DNA from 2 places in the Longicatena sp. 210702-DFI.1.196 genome. Region 2 is predicted to be linked to the other one. Evidence: a T-box and tRNA genes for the amino acid it is inferred to sense, from the RefSeq annotation. Region 2 holds a T-box; the other holds one or more tRNA genes.
What was found. The T-box of region 2 lies ahead of ileS (isoleucine--tRNA ligase). A T-box ahead of a tRNA ligase gene usually reads a tRNA of that ligase, here a tRNA-Ile.
Positions count from the first base shown of each region.

Region 1: it has a tRNA-Ile gene. The T-box ahead of ileS (isoleucine--tRNA ligase) is inferred to sense a tRNA for this amino acid. The anticodon was not compared.

Region 1 covers NZ_JAJCPX010000015.1:46,540-57,173, reverse strand. The annotation lists gene LI241_RS08170 (V-type ATPase subunit) at 1-128, shown strand, start outside; gene LI241_RS08165 (V-type ATP synthase subunit I) at 142-2,061, shown strand; gene LI241_RS08160 (ATP synthase subunit C) at 2,075-2,518, shown strand; gene LI241_RS08155 (V-type ATP synthase subunit F) at 2,858-3,166, shown strand; gene LI241_RS08150 (V-type ATP synthase subunit E) at 3,178-3,774, shown strand; gene LI241_RS08145 (V-type ATP synthase subunit A) at 3,812-5,563, shown strand; gene LI241_RS08140 (V-type ATP synthase subunit B) at 5,580-7,022, shown strand; gene LI241_RS08135 (V-type ATP synthase subunit D) at 7,025-7,663, shown strand; tRNA gene LI241_RS08130 (tRNA-Arg) at 7,831-7,907, shown strand; tRNA gene LI241_RS08125 (tRNA-Pro) at 7,915-7,991, shown strand; tRNA gene LI241_RS08120 (tRNA-Met) at 7,998-8,074, shown strand; tRNA gene LI241_RS08115 (tRNA-Ile) at 8,087-8,163, shown strand; tRNA gene LI241_RS08110 (tRNA-Ser) at 8,181-8,271, shown strand; tRNA gene LI241_RS08105 (tRNA-Met) at 8,316-8,392, shown strand; tRNA gene LI241_RS08100 (tRNA-Phe) at 8,396-8,471, shown strand; gene LI241_RS08095 (RNA polymerase sigma factor) at 8,934-9,449, shown strand; gene LI241_RS08090 (hypothetical protein) at 9,446-10,165, shown strand; gene LI241_RS08085 (ATP-binding cassette domain-containing protein) at 10,155-10,634, shown strand, end outside.
Region 2 covers NZ_JAJCPX010000005.1:66,933-77,566, reverse strand. The annotation lists gene thrS (threonine--tRNA ligase) at 1-1,669, shown strand, start outside; gene LI241_RS03910 (hypothetical protein) at 1,666-2,604, shown strand; gene LI241_RS03905 (NifB/NifX family molybdenum-iron cluster-binding protein) at 2,620-3,009, shown strand; gene LI241_RS03900 (molecular chaperone GroES) at 3,297-3,563, shown strand; gene groL (chaperonin GroEL) at 3,591-5,210, shown strand; gene LI241_RS03890 (cell division protein SepF) at 5,426-5,830, shown strand; gene LI241_RS03885 (RNA-binding protein) at 5,833-6,588, shown strand; gene LI241_RS03880 (DivIVA domain-containing protein) at 6,602-7,066, shown strand; T-box leader at 7,063-7,271, shown strand; gene ileS (isoleucine--tRNA ligase) at 7,315-10,041, shown strand; gene LI241_RS03870 (RNA methyltransferase) at 10,305-10,634, shown strand, end outside.

The DNA of each region.
Region 1 (10,634 bases), on a different contig from region 2:
ATGCGCCAACGGTATACAGCAGTTATCTCGTCGTTATGCAGCGAGAACTTGACAACATCATCAATATCATCGAAGGTGTTCGCTATCAGGTGAACAGCGAAGATATTGCATCGATGCTGGTGTATTAGAAAGGAGGATATCATGGCGATCGCAAAAATGAAACTCATCAACATTACGGCCGATAATGAGTATCTCAATGATGTCTTATTAAAATTTGTGGATTTGAACTATTTTCATCCGGAACCAGCCAGTAAATTTGTGGACAGTGTACATGGCTTAACAACATTGAGCGAGGAAAATCCTATCGCAGAAGTATTATCTCATGTACAAGAAATCGTCAACGAGATGCAATTGAATTTGCCGCAGCTGAGTATGAAAAGCCGTGACTATGATCTGGATAAGATGACTTCTTATGTAGATGGCATTTATCAGCGTTATCAGGATGGCGCACAGATTCGAGATGATCTGTTACACGTTATTCAGGAAAATAAGGACGCCTTAGTTCAGGTCAGAAATATTGAAAGTATTGATTTAAATTTGGATGATTTATTCGAGTGTGAGTATATAAAAATTCGCTTTGGCCGTTTGCCAATCGATAGTGTGGAAAAATTACAGTACTATCGTAACCGTCCATTTGTCTTTAAATCCTTCAATACAGATGACACCTATAGCTGGTGTTTATATATTACGACATCAAAATATGAAGGAGATGTCGATAACATTTTCTCTTCCTTATACTTCGAGCGTATCCGTATTCCGGAATTTGTTCATGGAACACCGGAACGAGCGAAGGAATCTTTGCAAGAGGAAATAGACAATGATTATAAACAGTTACAGCACGTAGAAGAAGTGCTGGCAAACTTAAAAAAGGAATGCAGTGAAAATATTGCTAAAATCGTAAGCGAATTAGCTTTTTTGAATCATACCTTTGAAGCACGTAAATATGTCGTTGGATTAGGAGAACGTTTCTCCATAACAGGTTTTATTGCAGAAGATGATGTACCAAAACTGAAAGCATCATTCTCAGAATTGAAGGAGGTGGAAATCGAAGTCAGACCTGCCCATAGCGACAAGCGACTCTCGCCTCCGACCAAATTAAAGAATGGGTGGTTTGCCAGGCCGTTCTCGATGTTTATAGAAATGTATGGCACGCCGGAGTATGAAGGCTTTGACCCAACACCAATCGTCGCTATTACCTATTCATTATTATTTGGTATGATGTTTGGAGATGTCGGTCAGGGACTTTGTGTTATCCTTGTTGGATGGTGGATGTATAAATATAAAAAGATGCAGTTAGGAGATGTCATGATTCGTATCGGTATCTTTTCTACCATCTTTGGCTTCGTCTTTGGTTCCGTCTTCGGTAATGAAACCATGTTGAACCCTCTCTATCATGCAATCTTAGGACTTACTGAGAAGCCTATAGAAGTTATGTCAAGTGAATTCATTTTGCCTTTATTGATCGTAGCGGTTGGCATTGGAGCTTTCTTGAATATGTTCTCAATCGTTTTAAATATCATTACGCATGCCAAAGATGATAATAAAGGGGAATGCCTGTTTTCTCAAAACGGAGTGGCAGGGCTTGTCTTCTATGGTGCTTTAGTAATTGGTGCCGGCTTTACAGCTGTTGGTATCAGCGTATTTTCACCACTGTATATCCTGCTGCTGATCGTTGTGCCACTTCTATTAATCTTTTTAAAAGAACCACTCATGCGCAAACTGGATGGTAAAAGCATGTTCCCGGAAAGCTTTGGGGCTTTCTTTATGGAAGGATTCTTTGAATTGTTTGAAATTTGTTTATCTTATATTACCAATACCATTTCCTATTTACGTGTTGGTGGATTCGTCTTATCCCACGCGGGCATGATGATGGCAGTTACCATGATCATGGAAATGGCTGGCGGTATCGGCGGATTAGCTGTTGGTATTTTTGGGAATATTCTAGTTATGTGTTTGGAAGGACTGATTGTCGGTATCCAGGTACTGCGATTAGAATTTTATGAAATGTTCTCCCGTTACTTTACGGGAAATGGAATCGTGTTTAAAACACTGAACGATTAGGAGGAAATTTATTATGTTAAACGCATTTGAATTATTGTTGCCACTGATTTTGATCGTATTGATCTCTTTACCTTTGGTGAATGTATTTCGTGGAAAAAAGAGCGCATCAGTGGCCAAACGCCGCATGATTACGCATGTATGTTTCTTCTTTGCCATTCTGCTTGGAACAGTATTCTTTGCTGCTTCTAAGGCATATGCTGCGACACAGGATGATATTGCATTGAAGATGGCTGGCTCCATCGGTCAGGGTCTGGGCTTTATGGCAGCTGCTTTATCTACCGGACTTTCAGCATTAGGGGCTGGTATCGCCGTAGCTGCTGCAGCACCAGCTGCCATTGGTGCTTTCTCAGAAAATGAAAAGAACTTTGGTAAATCAATGATCTTTGTTGCCATGGGTGAAGGTGTTGCTATCTATGGTTTGTTGATTTCTATTATTATGATCTTCATGAAATTATAAATCTTGATGAAATTATAAATCATGATGAAATTCTAAATCTTGATAAATTATAAATCTTGATAAATTATAAATCTTGATGAAGTTCTAAATCATAATGAAGTTCTAAATCATAATGAAGTTCTAAATCATAATGAAGTTCTAAATCATGGTGAAATTCTATACATGAAGAAATTCTAAATCATGATGATATTCTAAACTTATTTATACTGCCTTCACAATGCCTTTTCATATATAAAAGGAAGATGATTTCATCTTGTACCATATAGGATGAGACTACTTGTATTGTTGATGTAGGTCGTATAGAAAGTAATAAACAGCTGTAAGGAAAGGAGCTTTCCTATGAAATTTTACTTGCTCAGTGATAATATTGATACACAGATGGGATTGCGTCTGGCTGGTATTGAGGGTGTTGTTGTACATGAGCGCCATGAGGTGCTACAGGCTTTGGAAACAGCCATGCATATGGAAGATGTGGCCATTGTTTTAATGACAACCAAACTGATTCAGACATGTCCCGAAGTAATCTCTGAGTTGAAACTAAAACAAAAGAAACCGCTGATTGTTGAGATACCGGATCGTCATGGCTCCGCCAAAATTGGCGAAACAATTGATGGCTATGTATCCGAGGCAATCGGTGTGAAACTATGAGGTGTTGAGTGATGCTTGATGAAAAAATGAAACTGGAAGAATATTTTAAAGAAGAGATACAACGAGTCAGCGACATCCAGATCAGCGGTATTGAACGTGAAATCGAACAAATTCGCAAAAAGACAATCGCCTCTTTGGAACAAAGTGCCCAAACTGAGGCCGGTATGCTGAGAGAAACAGAATTGCGTGAAAAGCAAAGTGAGCATGCCATTGCTTTAAGCCGTTTGCATGAAGATACTAACCGTAAGCTGATGGCAAAGCGTAAAGAGCTGAATGAGGCTGTTTTTGATGAGGTAAAACAACGTATGCTTGCTTATTGTGAAAGTGAAGCATATAAAACAATGCTGTTGGATAAGCTTGATAAACTGGCAGAACATGCACAGGAGCATGCGGTTTTGCATATGGCGAAAAAAGATGAACGTTATCTGAAAATGTTATGTGAACGATATGGTCATGGGTGTGTCGGTGAAGTGGATGCCAGTATCAGCATTGGTGGATTCTTGCTTGCTTGTGAAGATAGCGGCATTGTCATTGATGAAACATTTGATACGGCAATTGAGGAACAACGCAGCTGGTTCTATACAAATTCAGGATTATTTATAAAATAACATGTGAATGTAAATTTCGCATGATCGAGGTGATAATGTGAGTGAAAATGTAATCTATTCCATCAACGGGCCAGTTGTAAAGGTGAAAGATTCAACCGATTTCTCTATGATGGAGAAGGTGTTCGTCGGTCATCAGCGTCTGATGGGAGAAGTAATATCCATCAGCCGTGAGGCTACGGTCATTCAGGTATATGAATCAACGACTGGATTGAAACCAGGAGAGCCGGTAGAACCTACCGGAAGTCCGATTTCAGTAACACTGGGACCGGGAATTTTAAGAAATATCTTTGATGGAATTGAACGTCCATTAAAGGAAATTGCCAAACAATCGGGTGCCTTTATCGCAACCGGAAGTGATGTGGCTAGCTTAGATGAAGAAGTTTTGTGGGATGTTACCATGAAGGTAAAGGTCGGTGATCATGTCATAGGCGGACAGATTTTTGCGACGGTGCCAGAAACGCCATTGATCGAACATCGCTGTATGATTCCGCCAACACTGGAAGGTGAGGTTATTGAAACAGTTTCGAATGGTCAATATAACATTTTGACATGTATTGCCAAAGTGGCAGATGCACAAGGAGAGGTACATGAGCTGACCTTATGTCAGAAATGGCCTATCAAAACGGCACGTCCAGTGAAACGACGTTTGCCAATCAGCGTACCGTTGATTACCGGTCAACGTATTTTTGATACCCTATTTCCAATCGCCAAAGGAGGAACAGCCGCAATTCCAGGCGGTTTCGGTACCGGAAAAACGATGACACAGCATCAATTGGCAAAATGGTGTGATGCGGATATCATTGTGTATGTCGGCTGTGGAGAACGTGGTAATGAGATGACGCAGGTTTTAGAGGAATTCTCGGAACTGATTGATCCAAAATCTAATCGTCCGCTGACCGATCGTACCGTCTTGATTGCCAATACGTCTAATATGCCAGTCGCTGCACGTGAAGCTAGCATTTATACGGGTTTGACTTTGGCAGAATATTATCGTGATATGGGATATCATGTTGCTATTATGGCCGACTCTACTTCACGATGGGCAGAGGCATTGCGTGAAATCAGTGGACGTTTGGAAGAAATGCCGGCTGAAGAAGGTTTCCCAGCTTATCTGCCATCTCGTATTTCGCAGTTCTATGAACGTGCGGGCTATATGGAAACTTTGAATGATGCGACCGGTAGTGTGTCTATCATTGGGGCAGTATCTCCTCAGGGTAATGACTTTAGTGAACCGGTAACCCAGAATACCAAGCGATTTGTTCGTTGTTTCTGGGCTTTGGATAAATCTTTAGCATATGCGCGTCACTATTTTGCTATTAACTGGAATGAAAGCTATTCTGAATATGTAACAGATTTGTCACGCTGGTACAATAAAAATGTTGATCCGCGTTTCTTACGTGACCGTCAGGAAATCATGTCGTTATTAGCAGAGGAAACAAAATTAATGGAAATCGTTAAGCTGATTGGTAGCGATGTTTTACCAGAAGATCAAAAACTGGTAATTGAAATCTGTAAGGTTATTCGAGTTGGCTATCTACAACAGAATGCCTTTCATCAAGATGATACGTATGTGCCTTTAGAAAAACAGTTAAAGATGATGGATACAATCTTGTATTTATATCGTCGTTGTAAAGAGGTAATTACGACCGGTAAACCACTGCGTCTGGTAATGCAGCTTGGTTTATTTGATAAAGTTACAAAGATGAAATATGATGTGCCGAATGACAATATAGCATTGTTGGATGAGTATCCGACGATGATTGATTCTGCCATCAGCACCATAGCGTGAAGGAGGTAAATGTACAATGAGTCTACAATATGTAGGATTGCATGAAGTCAATGGACCTCTGATTTTTCTGGATCATGTGTTAGATGCCAGCTATGAGGAAATGGTAGAAATCAAGTGCAGTGATGGAACAACGCGTTTAGGTAAGGTCGTTCAGCTTGAGGGCGACAAGGCAGCAATTCAGGTATTTGAAGGTACAAATGGTTTATCACTAAAAAATACACGAACGAAATTCACAGGGCGGCCAATGGAACTAGCCTTATCAAAAGAAATACTTGGCCGAACGTTCAATGGTAGTGGACAGCCAATTGATGGCTTGGGTGAAATTTATGCGGAAAAGAGTATGGATATCAATGGACAGCCATTGAATCCAGTATCTCGAGTATATCCGCGAAATTATATAAATACCGGTATCAGCAGTATTGATGCCTTGATGACCTTGATTCGTGGGCAAAAACTGCCAATCTTCTCCGGCTCCGGTATGCCACATAACGAATTGGCAGTACAACTTGTAAAACAAGCAAAGATATCAGATGGAGATGGTAAAAATTTCTGTATCGTGTTTGCGGCCATGGGGGTAAAAAATGATGTGGCAGATTACTTTAAGCGTTCGTTTGAAGAGGCTGGTGTCATGGAAAAGGTTGTCATGTTTGTCAATCTAGCAAACGACCCAATCATAGAACGTACGTTAACACCACGTTGCGCGTTAACTGCCGCAGAGTATTTGGCGTATGAGCATGACATGCAGGTATTGGTTATCTTAACGGATATCACATCGTATTGTGAGGCACTGCGTGAGTTCTCTAGCAGTAAGGGTGAAATCCCAGGACGGAAAGGTTATCCGGGTTATCTGTATTCTGACTTGGCTTCCTTATATGAAAGAGCAGGAATCATTAAGGATGCAAAAGGTTCTGTGACACAGATTCCTATTCTGACGATGCCCAATGATGATATTACGCATCCAATTCCCGATTTGACTGGTTATATTACAGAAGGGCAAATCGTGTTAGATCGTAATCTGAATCAAATGGGAGTATATCCACCAGTAGGTGTCTTACCGTCTTTAAGCCGTTTGATGAAGGATGGCATAGGTGAGGGTTATACGCGTAAAGATCATTCTGATGTATCAAATCAGTTGTTTGCAGCATATGCCAAGGTACAGGATGCGCGTAGTCTGGCATCCGTTATCGGTGAGGATGAGTTAAGTGATGCAGATAAACAGTATATGGTATTTGGAAATCTATTTGAACAGTATTTCTTGAATCAAGGTTTTGAGGATAATCGAAGTATTGAAACAACCTTGGATTTAGGTTGGGATCTGATTTCTGTCTTACCTAAAGCGGAACTAGATCGTGTAGATAACGAGGTGTTGGAGAAGTTTTATGATCACAAACGTGCTGTGAAACGTTTCAACATCAAAGAGGAACCAATTATCCGTGAACTGGCGAATGAGGGTGAGTAGTCATGGCAAATAAACAGGTATTTCCTACGAAGGGAAATCTGATTGCGACGAAAAAGTCGAATGCGCTGGCTCATATGGGATATGAGCTTATGGATCGTAAACGGAATATTTTAACGCGTGAAATGATGGGTTTACTGGATGATGTCAAAATGTTACGTGATGAAATAACTGAGACTTATCAACGTGCATATGCGGCTTTACAGCAAGCGAATATGACGTTGGGTGTTATCAGTGATCTGGTTGAAGCAGTTCCTATCGATAATGGTATACATGTGAGTTATCGCAGTGTCATGGGTGTTGAAATTCCTAAGATTTCTTATGATAAGCCGGATTATACTTTGAGTTATGGTTTAGAACATGCGAATTCTAAATTGGATTATGCGTATCGCTGCTTTTATCGTGTGAAGGAGCTGACCGTTGTTTTGGCGGAGGTTGAGAATAGTGTTTATCGCTTGGCAAATGCTATTCGCAAGGCGCAAAAGCGAGCAAATGCGTTGAAGAATATCGTGATACCGGATTTTGAAGGAAATATTAAATTCATTAGTGATGCGTTAGAGGAAAAAGAGCGCGAAGAGTTTTCTCGACAGAAGGTTATTAAAGCAACGAAAGATAAAAAAAGTAGTCAGGAACGGCCTTTGTAGCTGTTCCTGATGATGTTAAAATGCTTTAAATAAAGGGTTTTAAAAGAGCCGTAAAAAGATTCAAAAAAGTTTTTAAAAAATTGAAAAAAACACTTGCATAAGTAGGAATTATTTGTTATTATATTAGGGCACTGATGAAGTGCAAAAGAAAAAATGGTTTCATAAATGCGCCCATAGCTCAACTGGATAGAGCGTTTGACTACGGATCAAAAGGTTGCGGGTTCGATTCCTACTGGGCGCGCCATTTATATCGGGATGTAGCACAGCTTGGTAGTGCACTTGATTTGGGATCAAGGGGTCGCAGGTTCAAATCCTGTCATCCCGACCATTATTTGGCTGGGTAGCTTAGTTGGCTAGAGCATCCGGTTCATACCCGGAAGGTCGCGAGTTCGAGTCTCGCCCCCGCCACCAATTTGGCTAAATGGACCCTTAGCTCAGTTGGTTAGAGCAGCCGGCTCATAACCGGTCGGTCGTAGGTTCGAGTCCTACAGGGTCCACCAAAATAAAACTATATTTTGGAGGAATACCCAAGTGGTTGAAGGGTCCGGTCTTGAAAACCGGTAGGTCGGGAAACTGGCGCCTGGGTTCGAATCCCAGTTCCTCCGCCATTACGTTATTCAAATATGTGAAAACCGAATCGCTCATTAAACATCGCGGGGTAGAGCAGCCTGGTAGCTCGTCGGGCTCATAACCCGGAGGTCGTTGGTTCAAATCCTTCCCCCGCAACCAAATGGTCCCGTAGCTCAGTCGGTAGAGCAACGGACTGAAAATCCGTGTGTCGTTGGTTCAATTCCGACCGGGACCACCATTTGAATAACTGGCCGTCTCTAGATGAGGCGGTTTTTTTTGTGTGGAATTGAACATTCGGATATGTCCGTTGCTTACATTCCTCATTAACGTCTATTCGAAAAAGTGGCGGGGGAAGGATGCAACATGCACGTGAGGGCTGCTCTGCCTGTACAATGGCGGAGAAATAAACCTACCGGTTTTCCAATCATGAACATGTTACTTGGGTATGACGTGGCGGGGGCTATTTTCATAACGTTCCCGCGACCTTGCTTACCCGTATGGATGACAGGATGAACGCAATTTTATGCTCAATTGATCTCGTCAAGTGCACTTCGTTCCTAACAGGGTAGTCAAACGCACATCCATAATCGTACACACCTTATTGTATTTCAAAATAGGCGTTACTACGACACGCATAAAAAAAACGATTAAAAGAAAACTTTTTTTCTGATTTATCAGTTAACTATATGAGGAGGCTGCTATGAAAGAACATACAATCATAGAACACATACGACATGGCGATGTGAATGCACTCGATACGTTGATCCGTCAATATTATCCACAGATATATTCCTATGTCTATGCACGTGTCAAACATCGTGATATTGCAGCAGATATTACACAAGAAGTCTTTATCCGTTTCACACAACATATTGACTCCTACACCTTTCAAGGAAAAACCAAACAATATTTACTAAGAATTGCCATCAATCAGTGCAATAGTTGGTATGCGAAATACAAAGAAATAGCATTGCCGGATGATTTGGAAATTGCTGATGAAAAAACAGAAGATACATACGATCGACAACGATTGATTTTTTATCTTAACAAATTGCCGGATGAACAAAAAGATGTATTATTGTTAAAATACTTTGAACAATTAAAAAGTAAAGAGATTGCAACATTACTAAACATTAGTGAATCTACGGTAAAAACGCGTGTTCGTTTGGGCTTAAAAAAACTTAAAACGTATATGAAAAAGGAGGAATGGCTATGAGAATACATTGGAAAGAATTGCGGCAATATGATGAAAAGGCAATGGAAAAAACGATAGCGCAATGCCAAACACTAATGAAACACAAAGAAAATTGGTTCGTCAGTAAAAAAACAGCCTATCGTCAATTTGCGAAATTAGAAATTAAACGTATAAGTGTAGTATATGGCTTCTTTTTACTCTGTTTACTATATTTTTTACTTTTTTCAGAACAAATGAAAATCGGAATCGTGTTGCTGTATTATCTGTTACTAGGGTCCTATTTTCTCTATCAATTATATGAATTTAAAAATAATGATATGGAAGAATTAATGCAGGCACTTCCAATTCATGAAGGTAAACGCTTTATCTTGCATATGTGTACGTTTCTTATTATACACCTCATTAGTTTTCTAAGCTTTTCAATAGTTGGCTATCTACGTATGGACATCTCCATGTTAGAAATCATGCAATTAGCCTTAATACCTTTATTCCTGGCACATGGTTGTATGTTGTTTTTCTTAAACAGAATCAAACGACTTTATACAGCTTTCATCAGCTATATAATATTATTTTTGTTCTTTAGCAATTTCTTTCATCCAATCTTGATTAACAGTAGTGCACTGCAGTTAGGTTGGATCCAAACACTTATTGTGTCATTGTTCTCTACCGTATTATTTCTGATTGCCGCATATCGATATGGCTTAAAATTACAAAGGAGGATTCATTATGGAGCTTAAGACACATCATCTCAGCAAATTTTATACAAAAGAAAAGGCAGCGGTTGCCGATGTGAATCTTGTTTTGCAAGAAGGTATTCATGCTTTATTAGGAGCAAATGGAAGCGGGAAGACAACACTTATGCGGATGTTGTGTGGTATTTTAAAACCAAGTGAAGGTATAGTTACCTTTAATGCTAAAAATATTATGGAAAATTATGAAGAATACATTCTTCATTTGGGCTATTTACCGCAAAATGCAGGATTTTATATGAATTTCACAGTAATTGAATTTCTCCAATATATTGCCGTATTAAAGTGTCTGGAAGCTGATTATGCAAAACGGAAAATTGATGAGCTATTGGAGTTATTACGTCTAAAAGAACAGTCCAAAAAGAAATTGCGTCAATTATCTGGTGGTATGCTACAGCGTGTCGGTATTGCACAGAGCCTGTTAAACCATCCTAAGCTATTGATATTGGATGAGCCA
Region 2 (10,634 bases):
ACAGGCTGTAAAGCGTCTGTATCCACAGGCAAAATTTTGGGTAGGACCAGTTATATCAGATGGTTTTTATTATGATATTGATCTTGGTGATGATGTAATCAAAGATGAAGACCTGCCAAAAATCGAAAAGGAAATGAAGAAGATCGCCAAAGATGGAAAGCGTATTGTCCGTAAAGAAATTAGTAAAGAAGAAGCCTTAGAAATGTTTGCGGACGATCCTTATAAGATTGATCTGATTCAAGATTTGGAAGATGGAACAATTACCTGTTATCAACAAGGAGAGTTTATCGATTTATGTCGCGGGCCGCATGTAGAAACGGTTAAGCTGTTGAAAAACTTCAAACTTTTAAAACACTCCGGAGCTTATTGGAAAGGTGATGCAGAAAATAAAATGCTGCAACGTATTTATGGTGTCTGCTATCCAACAAAAGAAGAATTAGAAGAACATTTGCATATGCTGGAAGAGGCCAAAAAACGTGACCATAAAAAATTAGGACGTGAAATGGGTCTATTCATGATGAGTGAATATGCACCAGGTATGCCATTCTTTTTGCCAAATGGAATGATTATTCGTAATCTGTTAGAAAACTTCTGGTATGAAGAACATACAAAAGAAAATTATAAATTTATCAAAACACCAATCATGATGAGCAAGGAATTATGGGAAGTAAGTGGACATTGGGCAAACTATAAAGAAAATATGTATACGACAATGGTGGATGATCGCGAATTTGCAATCAAGCCAATGAATTGTCCAGGGTCCTTATTAGTGTTTAAAAATGGTCTACATTCCTATAAAGATTTGCCACTGCGCATGGGAGAATTAGGGCAGGTACATCGCCATGAAGCCAGTGGAGCTTTAAATGGGCTATTCCGTGTTCGTACTTTTACGCAAGATGATGCTCACATTTTCATGCGCCCAGATCAAATTGAAAGTGAAGTAAAGGAATTGATCAACTTCATTGATCGCGTATACTCTATCTTTGGCTTATCCTATCGTATTGAATTATCGACACGTCCGGAAAAGAAATACATTGGAGATCTGGCAATTTGGGAAAAGAGTGAAAAAGCTCTTGCTGATGCATGTGTCAGTGCCGGTAAGGATTATAAAGTCAATCCAGGAGATGGTGCTTTCTATGGGCCAAAACTTGACTTCCATATCAAAGACTCCTTAGGAAGAGAATGGCAATGTGGAACGATTCAATTGGATATGAATCTACCTGAACGCTTTGATTTAACATATGTAGAAAAGGATGGCACGAAAGTGCGACCTGTTATGCTGCATCGTGTTATATTTGGATCAATTGAACGTTTTATTGGTATTTTGATCGAGCATTATGCAGGACATTTCCCTACATGGTTGGCACCAACTCAAGTCATGGTCGTTCCGGTACATTATGAACGTCATGCGCAAGCTGCAAATGCTATAAATGAAAAATTGTTAGCGATGGGATTTAGGAGCAAATCAGATGCACGAAATGAGAAATTGGGGTATCGTATAAGAGAAGCACAGCTTGCTAAAATTCCTTATCAGCTTGTTATTGGTGATGGAGAAGTAGAAGCTAATACAGTTACGGTACGTCGTGCACAAAGTAAGGAATCTGTGACAATGCCGGTAGAAGAATTTATCGCTAAGCTGAGTGCTGAAGTGAAGGAGAAACGTTTATGAAATTATTGAAGGGATTACTGGCAGGTGTCATGGCTTTGTCTTTAAGTGCCTGTGCAAGTAATGATGACACAAAAAAAGAGGAAGCAAAAACAGAACCGATTAAGGTACTGGCGCCTTTAGGGGCAACTAGTTTATCATTGTTAGGATTATACGGTGATAAAAATGTGAGTGTTGACACCGTTGACGGTACAAGTGTCATCAGTGCAGAAATTGCTAAGGAAGATGGAGAATATGATGCTATCATCGCACCTATTAATTTAGGAGCTGCATTATTATCAAAAGGAAAAAGTCAATATAGGTTAGACAGTGTCGTAACCTGGGGTAATTTATATGTTGTTGGAACTGATGAAAAAGCTTTAACAGAAACAGGAATGTTTGCGGCTTTTGGAGAAAAAGCGGTGCCACAGAAAGTTTTTATGGCTAGCTTGGATGTGAAAAGCATAAAACCTGAAATCACTTATTTTGCTTCTGTGAATGAAGTACAACAACAATTATTAAGTAAGAAAGCAAATGTCGGGTTGATGGCTGAACCTGCTGCTACAGCAACCATTGCTAAAGCAAAAGAAAAAGGAATAACTTTAAAGGTTTTAAAAGATTTACAAAAAGAGTACCAAAATAAAAATAATACAAAGAGTGCGGGATATCCACAAGCAGCGTTATTTGTAAAAAAAGGTTCAGAGGATAAAGTAAAGAAATATATTGAAACAGCTACAACGTTTGCTAATGAAACAAGTAAAAAGGATGAAACGGCGATTAGCAAAGCAGTAGAAACGGCAACTCCAGAGAAATTAGGTATTCCAAATGCACAGATTGCGGTTAAGACATGGCCTCGTCTGAATATTAACTATGTTAAAGCGGCAACTGTAAAAGAAGATATTGCTACATTCTTAAAGCAATTTAATATTTCTATCAATGATGATGCATATACGAAATAATTTGAGGTGATGAAGATGAAATATGCAATAACTTATGAAAATCATATGGTATTCCAACACTTTGGGAAATGCCCTGCTTTTCTACTTGTTGATATAGAAGATGGCATAATTGTAAGAAAAGAACTTCTTAGCGCTAATGGGAGCGGTCATGGTGCGCTAGTTACACTGATTCAAGAAGCTGGTGTTGATGTATTAGTATGTGGTGGTATCGGTCAAGGCGCACGTGATGCGTTAGCTAAAGCTCATATAGCTTTAATTGGTGGTGCCAGTGGAAATGTTGATGAAATTGTAGAACAGTTAAAGAAGGGAACACTACAGGATGATCCCAATGGTAAATGTAACCATCATCATGAGGAAGGTAATCACGATTGTGGTAATCATGATTGTGGATCTCATACGCACTAAGCTCGCTTATATGCGAGCTTTTTTCAATTACTAGTTATCATAGCTTTGTTTTAACTTGTCGTAAAATGAAATTGATAAAGGAAGCACTCTTATCACAGCATATAAATAAAGCTTTTTACGTATAATGTGACTGTCGTTTGCAAAGCTGCTTAATGTTTATAAATCACCAGCTAAAAAAATATGAACTTTTTTTAGCATTCCTATTGCCAAAGTGCTAAAAGTGAGTATAATATAGGGTGTTAGCAGTTATGAACTGCGAGTGCTAAAACTTAAAGGAGGAATCTTAGATGTTAAAGCCATTACACAAAAACGTGATTTTAAAGAAGGAAAAAGCCGAAAAGGAAACAAAAACGGCAAGTGGAATTATCCTGACAGATAACAGTAAAAACAAACCAAGTTATGCTACTGTAGTAGCGATTGGACCAGAAAGTGAAGCAGAAATTAAAGTTGATGATAAGGTTGTATACAAAGAATATTCTGGTACAGATGTGAAATTAGATGAAGAAGAATTCATCATCGTAGAAGATGAAGATATTTTAGCAGTCATTGCGTAAGATAAAAACAAACAGGAGGTAATGAACATGGCAAAAGAAGTACGTTTTTCAAAAGATGCAAGAAATGCAATGTTAGCAGGTGTGAATACACTGGCTGATGCAGTACGTGTAACTTTAGGTCCTAAAGGACGTAATGTCGTTTTAGAAAAAGAATTTGGATCACCATTAATCACAAATGACGGTGTTTCTATTGCAAAAGAAATTGAATTAGAAGATAAGTTTGAAAATATGGGTGCGAAATTAGTTTATGAAGTAGCCAATAAAACAAACGATACTGCTGGTGATGGTACAACAACAGCAACCATCTTAGCACAAAGCATGATTAGCAACGGTTTGCGTCAGGTAGAAAAAGGTGCAAATCCTGTATTAATGCGTGAAGGTATTGAATATGCTAGCAAGGAAGTGGCAAATCATATTCTAGATAAGAGTCGTAAAATAGAAACAAACAGTGATATTGCCAGTGTTGCGGCTATTTCCAGCGGCAGTAAAGAAGTTGGTGAAATCATTGCTAAAGCAATGGATAAAGTTGGCCGTAATGGTGTTATCTCTGTTGATGAATCTAATGGATTTGATACAGAATTAGAAATCAGTGAAGGTATGCAGTACGATAAAGGATACGTTTCTCCATATATGGTAAGTGATCATGAGAAAATGGAAGCAGTCTTAGAAAATGCTTTTGTTATGGTAACTGACCAGAAAATCAATAATGTGCAAGAAGTGCTTCCAGTATTAGAACAGGTAGTGCAGTCCAATAAACCATTGTTGATCATTGCAGATGATGTTGAAAATGAAGTAACTTCTACTTTGGTTGTCAATAAACTGCGTGGTACATTTAATGTAGTTGCTACGAAAGCTCCTGGTTTTGGTGATAATCAGAAAGAAATTTTGAAAGATATTGCAGTGTTAACAGGTGCTACATTCTATTCAAAAGATTTGAACATGGAATTAAAAGACATGAAATTGGAAGAATTAGGTAGCGTGAAGAAAGCAGTTATTACAAAAGATAATACAACAATGATTGGCGGAAATGGCAATAAAGATGAAATTACAGCTCGTATTGCTGAAGTACGCGCACAGATGGAAAACTGTAAGAGCGATTATGATAAAAAACGCTATGCAGAACGTTTAGGTAAGTTAAGCGATGGCGTTGCTATCATTAAGGTTGGTGCAACTACAGAAAGTGAACTGAAAGAAAAGAAACTGCGTATTGAAGATGCATTGAACGCAACGCGTGCTGCTGTTGCAGAAGGTATCGTAATTGGCGGTGGTGCTGCTTTGGTTGAAGCTTATGTGGCTTTAAAAGATCAGTTGAAATCAGATATCGTCGATGTACAGAAAGGTATTAAGGTAGTCATGGATGCGTTATTAGCACCTATTGCACAGATTGCCGAAAATGCTGGTTATAACGCTGAAGAAATCGTCGAACACCAGAAAGGTGCTGAGGCGAATATGGGCTTTGATGCAAAATACGGCAAGTGGGTGAATATGTTTGAAGAAGGTATTATTGACCCAACAAAAGTAACAAGAAGTGCATTGTTGAATGCTGCAAGTATTTCTGCATTATTCTTAACAACAGAGGCAGGCGTTGCTGCTATCAAAGAAAAAGAAGCGCCTATGCCACCAATGCCACAAGGCGGAATGTATTAATATTAAAGAGCAGCTGCTATCCTGCAGCTGCTTTTCTTAAATACCCTAAGTTTATAGTAAGCTTTTTTAGGTGCTTTAAGTTCTGTCTGTAGAAATTTGTCAATGAATGACGAAAATGAGATTCCAATTATGAAGAATCACTTAAATTACACAAAAAACTTTTTCTTAATGCACATTTGTGCTAAAATATAAGTAATGTATAGGAGGTATGCTACATGAGCATCGGTCAGAAATTCAAAGAGTTTATTGCACCAATGGATGAAGATGATGTTTTGGAAGTGGAACAGGAAGAAGAAAGTCCTTCTCTTTCCGAATATGAACAGCCAAAATCCAAAGCTATAAATCGTTTGCCTGGCGACACAAAAATGGTATTGTTTGAACCTCGTTCATTTGATGAGGCAGAAGAAGTCGCTAAACGTTTAAAAGAGAATAAAGCAGCGGTCGTTAACTTACATAAACTGCAAAGAGATTATGCACAAAGAACCATCGATTTCTTAACAGGTGTTATTTTCGCACTGGATGGAACCATTCAAAAGATTGGACATAATGTTATTCTGTGTGCTCCAAGAAATGTTGCTGTTCACGGAGAAATTAATCTGGATGCCAGTGAAGAGGACTAGCATTGCCAATTCATTTTGAACATTATAGGGGTAATGAAAAATTCGTAAAGCGTATTTATGATCTGATAGATCTGATGGAACGCCGCCGTCGAATTGTCGTTACTCCATTTTTTGCGCCTGATGAATGTAACATCTGCGATGCTATTTTAGGGCATCAGATACCGTATGGAAAATCCGGAGGTTATCAAGGTGCAGAACGTTGTCGCTATGCACTTTTACCTTATGAAGATGAACTGGCTGATTTAAAAATAACGATTCTCAAGGCGACTTATTCACCGCAATTTGGTAAGCTTGCACATCCAGATGTTTTAGGGGCAATTCTCAATCTTGGTATTGAACGGGAAAAAATCGGTGACTTAATTGTAAAAGATAATGAACTTATCATTTTTGTAGATGAAGAAATCGAAAATTATATCGTGTGTAATTTGACACGCATTAAACGAAGCAATGTGCATTTTAAACGTTATGAAGGTGAAGTCACTTATGAGCCAAAAATACGGTATGAGCATAAAATCGTATCGAGCCTACGTTTAGATGTACTTGTATCAAGCTTTGCAAATATTTCAAGGAAGAAAGCGCAGGAGCTGATACGTGCAGGACTTGTAAAAGTTAATCATGTAATACTTGAAGAAACTTCCTATTTATGCAATAATAATAGTGCTATTTCCATTCGTGGACATGGACGTTTTTACTTCAAGGAAATTGTGAAAACGACCAAAAAGGATCATTTGGTGATTCTGGCGGGCAAGTATCAGTAGATAGGGTGATGGTATGGACAAACGTATATTTGATACGATGAAAAACGGCTACAACCGTTATCAGGTCGATGATTACATGCAGACGCAAAAGCTCCAAATGGATGCCTTGCAGAAAAAACTGGAAAGTGTAAATCGTGAGCTTGAAATGTTGCGTCAGGAAAAAAAGGTGCTTGAGAATGAGTATCGGAAATTGAATGACAATCTGCATATCAAGGAAAGTGCTGCCAGTGAAATGGCACGTATGGCAATGAAAGAGGCGAATATGATCGTCGACACGGCGAATCAGAATGCAGATACGATTATCAAAGAAGCATTGATGATGGCACGAGGTATTCTGATGGAAATTGCCCGTTTGGGTGATGAGGCTAATGATATGAAAAGCAGTATGAAAGAAGAGCTGCACAAGATTGAGGAAGCGTTGGACGATTTTGAAACACCGGCGATTCCAAAGATGGATTTATTAAAAAAAGAATTATAAAAGCGAAGAAAAAGACATGTTTCTTATCGGTGGATGCAAAGAGAACAGGCGGTTGGTGGAAGTCCTGTGTGAAGCGAAAAGAAAAATCACTTTGGAGCTTATCATCTGAAAACAGTAAGATGATACGGTTACAGCCGTTATCTGTTTGAGTGCTATTTTGATAAGAAATAGAACTAAGGTGGTACCACGTTCACGCGTCCTTAGACAAGGAAGCGTGTTTTTTTTGTTTATGTTAGGAGGAAAATGATATGGAATACAAAGAAACATTATTGATGCCAAAAACAAAGTTTGAAATGCGTGGAAAACTTCCAAGCAAAGAACCAGGATTTCAAAAACGCTGGAAGGAACAAAACATTTATGAAAAGATGTTAAAGAAACGGGAAGGCTGTGAACCATTTGTTTTACACGATGGTCCTCCATATGCCAACGGAGACATCCATCTGGGTCATGCCTTAAATAAAATTTTAAAGGATGTTATCATCCGTTCAAAATTTATGGATGGCTATAAAGTGCCTTATATTCCAGGATGGGATACGCATGGTCTTCCTATTGAAACGGCTATCCAGAAATTAGGACACAATCGTAAAGAAATGGAATTGGCGGATTTCCGTAAACTTTGCTATAACTATGCAATGGAACAAGTAGAAAAACAAAAAGCCGGCTTTTTATCTTTGGGGGTTGTTGGTGATTATGATCATCCTTATATCACTTTAACAAAAGAATTTGAAGCCCATCAAATTGAAATTTTTGGTAAGATGGCAATGAATGGCTTGATTTATAAAGGGTTAAAACCGGTTTACTGGAGCCCATCCAGTGAAACGGCATTGGCAGAAGCTGAAATAGAATATAAAGATGTTAAATCTCCTACGATCTTTGTGAAATTTCCAGTAAAAGATGGTAAAGGAATTTTAGACACTGATACTAGTTTTGTCATCTGGACAACAACGCCTTGGACTATTCCAGCAAACCTTGCAATTTGCTTGAATAAAGATTATACTTATGCGCTTGTGAATAGTGAAAAAGGTAAGCTGATCGTATTAGAAGAATTAGTAGATGCACTATGGGAAAAGTTCGGTTTACAAGAAAAGCAATTGTTGAAGACATTTAAGGGTAGTGAATTAGAAATGATCACTTGCCAACATCCTTTATATGATCGTGAATCATTAATTATTTTAGGTGATCATGTTACTGCTGATGCAGGTACCGGTTGTGTACACACAGCTCCAGGCTTTGGTGCAGATGACTTCTTTGTTGGCCAGAAATATGGGTTACCAGCCTATTGCAATGTTGATGAGCATGGCTGCATGATGAGTGATGCCGGGGAATGGTTAGCTGGACAATACGTAGATGATGCTAATAAGACAGTAACACAAAAGCTTGATGAAATCGGGGCTTTATTGAAGTTAGAATTCATTACTCATTCATATCCACACGATTGGAGAACCAAAAAACCAATCATTTTCCGTGCTACTACGCAGTGGTTCGCTTCTATTGATAAAATTCGTGATCAGTTGCTTGAAGAAATTGACAATGTAGATTGGATTCCTAAGTGGGGTCAGCAACGTATGCATAATATGATTGCAGATCGTGGTGACTGGTGTATATCACGTCAACGTGCATGGGGTGTTCCAATTCCAATTTTCTATGCGGAAGATGATACACCTATTATGGATCAGACAGTATTTGACCATGTGGCGGGTTTATTCAAGGAATTTGGCTCTAATATCTGGTTTGAAAAAGAGGCAAAAGATTTATTGCCAGAAGGTTATACACATCCTGGTTCTCCAAATGGTGTTTTCCGTAAAGAAACGGATACCATGGATGTTTGGTTTGATTCCGGAAGCTCGCATACCGGCGCCATGGTGGAACGCGGTTTAGGTTATCCCGCTGATCTATATTTTGAAGGCAGCGATCAGTATCGTGGTTGGTTCAACTCTTCTTTGATCATTGGTACGGCAGTTCATGGACATTCTCCATATAAACAAGTATTAAGCCATGGATTCGTCATGGATGGTAAAGGTGTGAAAATGAGCAAATCACAATGGAATGCCGTAGCACCTGGAGAAATTACAAAGAAATATGGAGCTGATATTTTACGTTTATGGGCGGCAAGTGTAGATTATCAGGCAGATTGTAGTATGTCTGATGAGATATTAAAACAAATCAGTGAAAATTATCGTAAGGTACGTAATACTTTCCGTTTCTTGTTGGCTAATATTGATGGCGAAAACGACTTTACTAAGGCTGATCTGGTAGATGTTAATACATTGCCTGCTTTGGATAAGTATATGTTAATCATGTTGGCAGATGTCTGTGAAAAGGTTAAAAAAGCATATGGAGAATATCGTTTTGCTGATGTGACAAGTATGCTGACCAATTTGATGACAAATGAATTCTCTGCTTACTATCTGGATTATACAAAAGATATCTTGTATATTGAAAAGAAAGATTCCAACAGAAGACGTCAGGTACAGACAGTTCTATATTATGCGGTAGATACGTTAGTGCGCTTATGGGCACCAATTTTGACACATACGGCAGAAGAAGTTAATGATTTCTTCCATACGGAAGAGGAAAGCATTCATTTGGGTGCGTTCCCGGTAGTACCGATTTTTGAAAATGCTGATGAAATTAAAGAAAAAGTAGCACGTTTAATGCTGATTCGTGCAGATGTCTTTAAAGCATTGGAAGAAGCACGTGCAGAAAAGATCATTGGTAAATCTTTGGAAGCACATGTAATGATCAATGTAAATGATGAAGACCGCGCTTTGATTGAAGAATATTGCGGTAATAAATTTAATCAATGGTTAATTGTTTCAAGAGTAAGCTTTTCCGTAGATGAGTTAAAAGCATATGAGGTTTGTCAAATTGCTGTTGAAAAATGTGAAGGGAAAGTATGCCCAAGATGCTGGAATATCACGGAATCAAATGCTGAAGATGGTTTATGTGAACGCTGTGCTGCGGTTTTAGAATAATCGATAAGGTTGTTTGTCAATTATGATAAACAGCCTTTTTTTACAGTTCTTTGGGTTGTTCTAGAGGAATCATTATTTTTATACGATTTTGACATTTTTATGTTAAAATAGATAAAAAGTATTCATGGCAATAAACATCCGAAACATGATGTTTATCTGAATGATTTAAGCCTTTATGAAAAGGCACAAGTTATTCAGAGGCTTAACAGATTTTAGATATTAAAAACTAGCAAATGAAATTAGAAGAATGAGGACAGAAAACTATGGAAATAACATCATTGACAAATACGAAAATCAAACAGTGGGCAAAATACAAAGAAAAAAAGTATCGAGATGCAGATCAAAAGTTTTTGATTGAGGGTGAGCATTTACTGCAAGAAGCGCATACGGCTGGCCTTATTGAATGTATTCTTGTTGAACAAGGGAAAAACATACCTTATGAACAATATCCCGTATACTATGTTACAAGAGAAATTTTAAAAAAATTAACTGATAGTGTATCAGGAAGTTGGGTAATGGCGGTTTGTCATTTTCCTGAGCAGCAAGCACTCACATCAGATAAGATCATCATTCTGGATGGTGTTCAAGATCCC